Regions from separate parts of the Kitasatospora sp. MY 5-36 genome, predicted to be linked through region 3. Evidence: riboswitches for the same ligand, from Rfam matches in the RefSeq annotation. Region 3 holds a riboswitch; each other region holds the start of a gene.
The links. Region 3 has a riboswitch for cyclic di-AMP ahead of AE652_RS19320 (M23 family metallopeptidase). Riboswitches for the same ligand answer to the same signal wherever they lie in the genome.
Positions count from the first base shown of each region.

Region 1: linked by a shared signal. The riboswitch ahead of AE652_RS17350 (LysM peptidoglycan-binding domain-containing M23 family metallopeptidase) and the one ahead of AE652_RS19320 (M23 family metallopeptidase) in region 3 are both predicted to bind cyclic di-AMP.
Region 2: linked by a shared signal. The riboswitch ahead of AE652_RS49170 (transglycosylase family protein) and the one ahead of AE652_RS19320 (M23 family metallopeptidase) in region 3 are both predicted to bind cyclic di-AMP.
Region 4: linked by a shared signal. The riboswitch ahead of AE652_RS14805 (NlpC/P60 family protein) and the one ahead of AE652_RS19320 (M23 family metallopeptidase) in region 3 are both predicted to bind cyclic di-AMP.

Region 1 covers NZ_LFVW01000238.1:4,580-6,772, reverse strand. The annotation lists gene AE652_RS17355 (MFS transporter) at 1-420, opposite strand, end outside; cyclic di-AMP (ydaO/yuaA leader) riboswitch at 772-972, shown strand; gene AE652_RS17350 (LysM peptidoglycan-binding domain-containing M23 family metallopeptidase) at 975-1,952, shown strand.
Region 2 covers NZ_LFVW01000101.1:15,169-17,361, reverse strand. The annotation lists gene AE652_RS49170 (transglycosylase family protein) at 1-1,283, opposite strand, end outside; cyclic di-AMP (ydaO/yuaA leader) riboswitch at 1,270-1,440, opposite strand; gene AE652_RS08375 (hypothetical protein) at 1,891-2,193, opposite strand, start outside.
Region 3 covers NZ_LFVW01000275.1:9,504-11,696, forward strand. The annotation lists gene AE652_RS19310 (alpha/beta fold hydrolase) at 1-578, opposite strand, end outside; gene AE652_RS19315 (YiaA/YiaB family inner membrane protein) at 661-951, opposite strand; cyclic di-AMP (ydaO/yuaA leader) riboswitch at 1,147-1,305, shown strand; gene AE652_RS19320 (M23 family metallopeptidase) at 1,318-2,166, shown strand.
Region 4 covers NZ_LFVW01000201.1:1,579-3,771, forward strand. The annotation lists gene AE652_RS14805 (NlpC/P60 family protein) at 1-844, opposite strand, end outside; cyclic di-AMP (ydaO/yuaA leader) riboswitch at 855-1,008, opposite strand; gene AE652_RS14810 (C40 family peptidase) at 1,347-2,193, opposite strand, start outside.

The DNA.
Region 1 (2,193 bases), on a different contig from region 3:
GAAGGGGCCGACCGCCGCCGACACCCCGCCGAGGCCGGACCAGAGCCCGACCGCCGCCGAGCGGTCGTCAGGGTGGAAGACGGCCTGGAGCATGGCGAGCGAACCGGGGGTGAGCAGTGCCCCGCCGATGCCCTGGACGGCGCGGGCGGCGATCAGCACGTGGATGTTCGGCGCGGCGGCGCAGGCCGCGGAGGCGACGGCGAACCAGACCACGCCGATCAGGAAGACCTTGCGCCGCCCGTAGCGGTCGCCGAGCGCGCCGCCGAGCAGGATCAGGCCCGCCAGGGTGAGCAGATAGGCGTTCAGGGTCCATTGCAGGGACGCGAGGGAGGCGCCGAGGTCGGCGCCGATCCGGGGCAGCGCGACGTTCACCACGGTGCCGTCCAGCATCGCCATGCTGGAGCCGAGCACCGTCGCCATTAGTACCCAGCGACCCTGCGCGGTGCCCAGGCGCAGGGTGCCGGCCTCGGAGGTGGCCACGGGCGAATCCTGCGCTGCCGAGGCGCACGTGACAAGGGTCACCGGTGGGTGTGTTGGCGGCTGGCGGTGCGTGAGCGGACGGGTGCGCGGCGTGGCCGATCTCGGCGCAGGGTCGTGGATCAGTGGCGGGCGGTGAATGGGTTGTGTACGCACCGTGGGCCCGGGCCTGCGGAGGGTCACTGGGACAGGGGGGATCGTTGCCGTTTCAAGAGATCGACATTGCTTCACCCGAACGGATGGGTTTTAGTTCAGCGACCGCCCGGCCAGTCCGGACGGATCCGCCGGGTGGAACGCCGAGTCCTGCCGCTGCCCGGTGGTTCGAAACGAACTCTGTACGGCAGGAGCGGGGGACCCACAGGTAAGTCGCCGGACCGGAGTTCGCGCCTCAGGGCGCGGGCGTCCAGGACCGGCTTGGGGTGAAGCCGCGCAAGCGGCCGGGCAACTCCAGCCCGAACCCGACAGCTCACCTCGCAGGCGTCGGAGAGGAAAATTCCATGCCTGCACAGGCTCGTCGTATCGCCCTGCCCCGCGCCGCCCGCATCGGCATCGCCACCGCCGTCACCGGTGTGTCCTTCGCCCTCCCGCTCGTCACCGCGATGAGCGCCCAGGCCCACACCCCGGCCGCTCCGGTCGCCGCCTCCACCGAGGCCAAGCAGGCCACGCAGGCCGCCGCTCCGGCCGCCCAGGCCACGCAGGAGAGCTACCGCGTCGTCAGCGGTGACACCCTGTCCAAGATCGCCGACGCCAAGAACGTCGAGGGCGGCTGGCACGCGCTGTACGAGCAGAACCGCTCGGTCGTCGGCGCCAACCCGAACCTGATCTTCCCGGGCCAGCAGCTCGCGCTGTCCGGCCACGCCGCCCCGGCCGCCGACGCCGCCCCGGCGAAGCCCGCCGCCCCGGCCAAGCCCGCCAAGCCGTCCGCTCCGGCGACCCAGGCCGCCAAGCCGCAGGCCCAGGTCCAGGTGCAGACCGAGGCCGCCAAGCCCTCCGCGCAGCTCGAGACCCAGCTCCAGGTCGCCGTTCCGGCCCAGGCCGTGACCGCCACTCCGGTCGCCGCCGCCACCTCCGGCTTCGTCGCCCCGCTGGCGAGCCCGCGGCTCGGCACCGCCTACGGCGTGGCCGGCTCGATGTGGGCCTCCGGCCACCACACCGGCCAGGACTTCGTCGCCTCCACCGGCACCCCGCTGCGCGCCGTCGCCAACGGTGTCGTGGTCAAGGCCGGCAACGGCGGCGCCTACGGCAACGAGGTCGAGATCAGGCTCGCCGACGGCCACTACGCCGAGTACGCGCACCTCTCCTCGATCGGCGTGAGGATCGGTCAGACCGTCACCGCCGGCCAGCAGATCGGCCTCTCCGGCGCCACCGGCAACGTGACCGGCCCGCACCTGCACTTCGAGATCCGCAACGGCTCGGAGTACGGCTCGGACATCAACCCGGTCGCCTACCTGCGCGCGCACGGCGTCGCGCTCTGACCCCGAGAGCTCCGGGGTACCAGGAACCACCGCCGCTGCGGGCGAACCGATCGCCCGGGATGGTCATGTCGGGTGACCGCTCGACCGGGTGATCGCCGCACGGCGGACATGGGCGCGGGACACGCCCAGGCCGGCCCGGCCGCATGAGGACCTCCTCGTGCGGCCGGGCCGGCCGCTTTCGTTCCCGGGCCCGCCGGGGTGTTCGAGCGATCGAACGAAGCGTCAACTCCGGTGTCCCGCA
Region 2 (2,193 bases), on a different contig from region 3:
ACGCCGGAGTCCTTGCCGTTGTTGGACCAGAACAGCAGGTCGCCCGCCTGGAGGCTGTCCAGCGAGACGTGGGTGCTGGCGGCGGCCTGGTCGGCGGCGACGCGCGGGACGGAGACGCCCGCGGCGCGCAGCGCGGCCTGGGTCAGACCGGAGCAGTCCCAGCCGCCGTTGCCGGTGCCGCCGTAGACGTACGCCTGACCGACCTTCGACTCGGCGAAGGAGACCGCGGCGGCCATGCTGCCGGTCGCGGCCGGCGCCTGGGTCTGGGTCTGCGTCTGGGCCTGGGGCTGCGGAGCGGGCTTGGTGGCGGGCTTCGCGGCCGGCTTGGTGGACGGCTTGGCGGCCGGGGCCTCGGGCTGCGCGGTCGGCTGGGCGTTCACGGCACCGCCGTTCGCGGACTGGCCGGACTTCTGCGAGCGGTCGAACCAGGTGAAGTCCGAGCCGGAGGTGCCGGCGGAGGACTGGCCGGCCCGGGCCTGGCCGTTGCCGCCGAAGGACAGCTGCTGGCCCGGGTAGATGGTGTCCGGGCCCTCGGTCAGGGTGCCGCGGTTGAGGTCGTACAGCCGCTGCCAGCCGCCCTGCACCTTGTGCTGGTCGGCGATCGCGGACAGCCAGTCGCCCTCGACGACGGTGTAGTCGCCGCCCTGGGCCTGCTGCTGGCGCTGCTGCACCCAGTCGCTCCGGTTGCCGGAGGCGGCGGAGTCGGTGGAGGCCTGCGCGTCGCCCTGGGCGGGCGCGGCGGGCTTCGCGGCGGGGGTCTGGGGCTGCGCGGGCTTGGCGCTGGGCTTCGCGGCCGGAGCGGCCGGAGCGGCCGGCTTGGCGCTCTGGGCGGGCGCGGCGGGCTTGGCGGCGGTCGAACCCGCCGAGGTGTCAACGGCGGCCGCGGCGCCGCCCTTGGTGAGCCCGGCCTGGACCGAGCAGACCGGCCAGGCGCCGGGGCCCTGGGAGGCGAGGACCTTCTCGGCGACGGCGATCTGCTGGTCCTTGGTGGCCAGGTCGGCGCGGGCCGCGTAGGCCGTGCCGCCGAAGGCGGACCAGGTGCTGGAGGTGAACTGGAGGCCGCCGTAGAAGCCGTTGCCGGTGTTGATGCTCCAGTTGCCGCCGCTCTCGCACTGGGCGACCTTGTCCCAGGTGGCGACGGAGGCGGCCGAGGCGGTGCCGGTGGTGAGGCAGGGGACGGTGAGGCCGACGCCCGCGACGCCGAGGGCGGCGATCACGCGACGGGTACGGCCGGACAGACGGGTGCCGTTGGTGGGCAGCATGAAGACGTGGTCCTCTCCCACGCCTGCGAGGTGAGCTGTCGGATTCGGGCTGGAGTTGCCCGGCCGTGCGGTGAGCACGGCTTCACCCCTAGCCCTGGACCGTTCCGGAGAGCGGTCCGGGGCGACTTACCTGTGGGTCCCCCGCTCCTGCCGTGGTGCGTTTTCGCGCTTCCAGGACATCCGACGGCAGGACTCGGCGTTGCGGATGACCGGGTTCGTGTGGTCACGAACGGGGAGCACGTTAATCAGACTTAAGTTCAAACTGCAAACCACTGTGATGTGCATCACGGTTTAGTGGAAACTGCCAAAATTGCCACTCGCCATGATCGTAAATGATCGTTTTCAGGCAATGCTGTTGTGGAAGCCGACAACTGGCTCCGCCTCAGGAGTGGCGTGACGGTGCGTCGAATCGCGGAGTGGCGCACTCCGGCGGGTGGGGGAGCGGTCGCGATCGGAGCATGTGAATCCACGCTCCCTATTTCCTTTCAAATAGCGCCAGAACGGACATTCCCCTTCATTGCCGGGTGACTCCCGTACGGGACGGACGGGGTGGGGGAAGTACGCGGAAGGGCCCGGAACGCGATCCGTTCCGGGCCCTTCGGTGCGCGCGAACCCGCGCGCGGTGTCCTTATCGTCCGCCAGGCCCCTCGGCGGCCGCGTGGGCGCCACGGGAGCCCTCCACGACCCCCTCGGCCTCGGCGGCGGCCGCCGCCTCCGCCTCGGCCCGCGCCAGGTCCTCCGGGGACGGCGTGGGCAGCGCGGCCAGGTAGGTGGAGGCGATCAGCTGGCCGACCGACGGGTAGGCGCCCAGCGGCGCGGCCGACGGGCAGCCGGTCTCCTCGGCGGCGGTGGCGAGCAGCTCGGAGTCCGCCTCCGGGCCGATCACCAGCGGGGCCAGCGCCGGGCGCTGCGAGCCGGTGTCCTTGAGGTG
Region 3 (2,193 bases):
AAGTCGGCGGGCCTGGCGCCGGGGAAGGCCATCCGGCGCAGGTAGAAGCCCCAGGCGGCCGGCCAGTGGACGAGGGCGGCGCCCATCAGGCCCATGGCGCCGCGCATCAGGGCGCCCTGCGGCGGGTTCTCGACGAAGGCGTTGAGCAGGACGATCCCGGCGACCCGCTCGGGGGCGTCCCCGGCGGCCTTGACGACGGTCGCCCCGGTGTACGAGTTCCCGGCGAGGACGGCGCGCTCGATGCCGAGGTGGTCGAGCAGGGCGAGGACGTCGCCGGCGAGGGCGGCCGGGCCGTAGTCGTCCCAGGTGATCGAGGATTCGCCGAAGCCCCGCAGGTCCATGGTGACGACCCGGTGGCCGGCGGCGACGAGCAGCGGGCGCAGGTGCCGGTACGCGGCCCGGCTGTCGAGCATGCCGGGGAGCAGGACGACCGGGGTGCCGTCGCCCTGCCGGGTGTCGTCGTAGGCGATCCGGCCGCCGGGGACGGTGAGGTACTGGGTGTTCGGGGTGATGGTGCCGTTCATGGGGTCCTCCTCGGGCCGCCGGTGCGGGGCATCGGCGGTGCTGCCGATAGCCATAAAGCTAAGGCTAATAGCCTTAGCCGTCAAGCGGTCGGGCGTCGGAGGCGTCGGAGGCGTCGGAGAAGAGGGGGAGGGGTGGTCAGACCCCTTCGACCTTGAATGGGTCGTGCTCGCTGAGCAGCTTCTCCAGCCGGGCCTGGTCCACCCGGGTGACCATGTCGTTGGACTCCTGCCGGTCCCGGATCACCTTCGCCAGAGTGAATGCGGAGCTGACCGTGAAGAGGAGGCCGAGTCCGAGGAAGGCCCGGGTCCACCCGCCGACCGGCAGGTAGACGATCCCCACGGCGAGGGCGGTGCCCGACAGGGCGAAGGACAGGACGGCCTGGAGGTAGTAGGCGGCCGTGGTGCGGGTCTGCATCGGTGCGCTCATGGCGTCAGGATGCTGCGGCCCGGCCGGGCCGCACATGAGTAGGCGTACTCAGATGGGGCCGTGCATGAGGGACCGTTCGTTGACGTCCGATCACCTGCTGCGGGGCTGTTCCGAACGGATGGCTTGGAATCAGAGCCTCCTAGGATTAACGTTTGATAACGCAGCGCGGTTGTCAACGCCGTACCCAGACGGCACCGTGCGCCGTCGCCTAATCCCACCGACCGGCCTCCGGGCAGGTCAGGGAGCCGGGGAACCACGTTCCTTGGGGTGAATCGGCGGGGCTCCGGCCCGGCCGTAGGAGACCTTCCTGCTCCGAACCCGTCAGCTAACCCGGTAGGCGCGAAGGAAGGAAAGGAGCGCGCCTCCGTGGCGTCGACGCACACCCCGGCACACCCGGCCGGCTTCGCAGCCGGTACCCAGCTCCTCGACCACCCCGGCCCGGACGGCCCCGAGGCCTTCGGCCCGGAGGACTTCGCCGCGGAGGCCGAGACCAACCGCCACCGGATGCCGCGTCAGACCCGCGGAACCTCCCCGCTGCTCGGCGTCACCGCCGTCGCCGCCACCCTGGGTGCCACCGGCTTCACCTCGGCGACCCCGGCCGCCGCCCCCGCCATCGAGGCCCCGGACGAGACGGCGGTCGCCCTCTCCGCCGACCCCGGCCTCGCGCTCGCCGCCCGCATCCAGAACCAGGCCGACAGCCAGCGCACCGCCGCCGAGGAGACCGCCCGGCTCCAGGCCGCCCAGGAGGCGGAGGCCAAGGCCGCCGCCAAGGAGGCCGAGGCCAAGCGCGCCGCCGAGGAGGCCGAGCGGGCCAAGGCCGCCGCCCTCACCCTCCCGGTGACGGACTACCGGCTCTCCGCCCACTACGGCCAGAGCGCCCGCTACTGGGCCAACCTGCACACCGGCCTGGACTTCGCCGCCGACACCGGCACCCCGGTCCACGCGCTCGGCCAGGGCACCATCACCTCGGCCGGCTGGGCCGGCTCGTACGGCTACCGGATCGTCGAGACCCTGCCCGACGGCACCGAGATCTGGTACTGCCACCTCTCCGCGATCACCAAGGGCTCCGGCAAGGTCGCCGCCGGCCAGCAGATCGGCAAGGTCGGCGCGACCGGCAACGTCACCGGCCCGCACCTGCACATGGAGGTCCGCCCCGGCGGCGGCGCCCCGGTCGACCCGGAGCCCTGGCTCCAGCAGCGCGGCCTCAACCCCTGACGCACCCGCCCTGAGGCACCCGCCCGG
Region 4 (2,193 bases), on a different contig from region 3:
AGCCCGGGCCGGTGGCGCCCCAGACGTACGGGCTGCCGATCTTGGAGGCGGCGGCGGACAGCGCGGCGGCACCGCGCGAGCTGCCGGGGGCCACGTTCACCGGAGCGGTGGTCGTGGGGGCCGAGAGGCTGCCGCGGCTGTTGTCGCGGGAGGCGCGGTCGGCCTGCTGCTGCTGGGCCTGGGCGGCGTCGGCCTTGGCCTTGGCCTCGGCGGCGGCCTTCTCCTCGGCCTGGCGCAGCGCCTGGCGGTCCTGCTCGGTCAGCGTGTTGAGCAGGTCCTGGGCCGCCTTCAGCTTGCCCTGGACCTCGTCCTTGGAGGCCTTCAGCTGCTGGGTGGTCGACTCCAGCTCGGCGAGCTTGCCCTGGGCCTCGTTGCGGTCCTGGTCGAGCTTGCGCTGCTGCTCCTGGAGCTCCTTCAGCTGACCCTTCTGGGTGCTGCCGGCCTGGTTCAGCGCGTCGGCCTGGCTGAGGAAGCTGTCCGGGCTGGAGGAGAACATCAGCTGGACGGTGGGGGATATCCCCCCGTTGCGGTACTGCTCGCCGGCGATCTCGGCGAGGCCGCCCTGGAGCTCGGTGACCTGGGCCTGCTGACGGGCCACCTGGTCCTGCAGGCCGGAGACCTGCTTCTCCAGGTCCTGCTGCTTGGCCTGGGCGGCGTTGTAGTTCTCGGTCGCGACCTCGGCCTGCTCGTTGAGCTGGTCGACCTGCCCCTTGACCTGTTCCTTGGTCGGCTGCGGGTCCGCGTGGGCACCCTGCGCGGAGAGGACGACGGCTGCGGCGGCGACGCCGGTCAGGATCGAGACCCGGGCGCGGCCGGCGGGCTTGGGACGACGATGGGACGCCACGAAGGCGGACTCCTTCTTCCTACGGCCGCCTACCGGGTGAGCTGACGGGTTCGGGCCGGAAGCATGCCCTACGACGCCTCACGGCCGTTCCACCGGCCGACCTGGCGCCGATTCACCCCGGAGGAACGTGGTTCCCCGGCTCCGCTCCGCAGCGCCCCCTACCACTGGGCTCCCCTGTCGGACAGTCGCTTCGACCTGTCCCGCTGCCTTGCGAACTCGACGGTAACCACCGCCGCCACCCTGGCTGGGCGATCGACAGTGCGGTGGTTCGGAGCATGACCCTAGTAACTGAACCGTGATCGGTTCAAATCCTTGTCAGAAAAAAGACAGAAGATTACCCAAGTTCCTTTGTGAAAATGACCGATGGTGACCATTGACGCACACAAGGCTGATCGGTTCTCACCATGTGGTCGTCGAAGGGCCGGAAACCCGAAACGCCACCCCGAACGGGGGTGGCGCTTTTCACAGGCCCCCGCGGGAGCCCCCCGGGCGTGTCGGTCCGTCAGACCCGGCGGATGGTGTTGATCGACATCGCGTCGGCCTTCATCACCTTCACCACGTCGCCGGTGTGCGGCGCGTGGACCACCATGCCGTTGCCGATGTACATCCCGACGTGGTGCATGTCGGGGCCGTAGATCACCAGGTCGCCCGGCTGGGCCTGGTCCAGCGAGGGGATCCGGGTGCCGTAGTGGCCCTGCTCCTGCGAGGTGCGCGGCAGCGAGACGCCCGCCTGCCCGTACGCCCAGACCATCAGGCCCGAGCAGTCGAAGGTGGTCGACCCGGTGGCGCCCCACACGTACGGCGAGCCCTGCTTGCTCATCGCCTTGGCCAGCGCCGTGGCCGCGTAGCCGCTGGCCGGCGGCAGGCTGCCGAGGTCGACCCGGTCGCTGCCGCGCGAGGCGCGGTCGTCCTGCGCCTGCTGGGCCCGCAGCGCGGCGCGGTCGGCGGAGCTCAGCGAGTTCAGCAGGTCCTGGGCGGCCTTCAGCTTGGTGTTGACGTCCGACTTGGCCTGGTTCAGGTCCTTGGTGGTGGTGTCCAGCGAGGCGAGCACGGCGGCCGCCTCGGTCTTCTCCTGGTCCAGCCGGCGCTGCTGGTCCAGCAGCCCCTTGAGCGCCTCGGCCTGACTGGTGCTGGCCTGCTGGACGGTGGAGGCCTTGTCCAGGTAGCCGGACGGGTCCGAGGAGAGCATCAGCTGGACGGACGGGTCGATGCCGCCGCTGCGGTACTGCTCGCCCGCCACCTCGGCGAGGCCGCCCTGGAGCTGGGTCATCTGCTCCTGGCCGCGGGCCACCTGGTCCTGCAGCTGGTCGGCCTGCTTGCGCAGCTGGTCGGCCCGCTCCTTGGCGCCG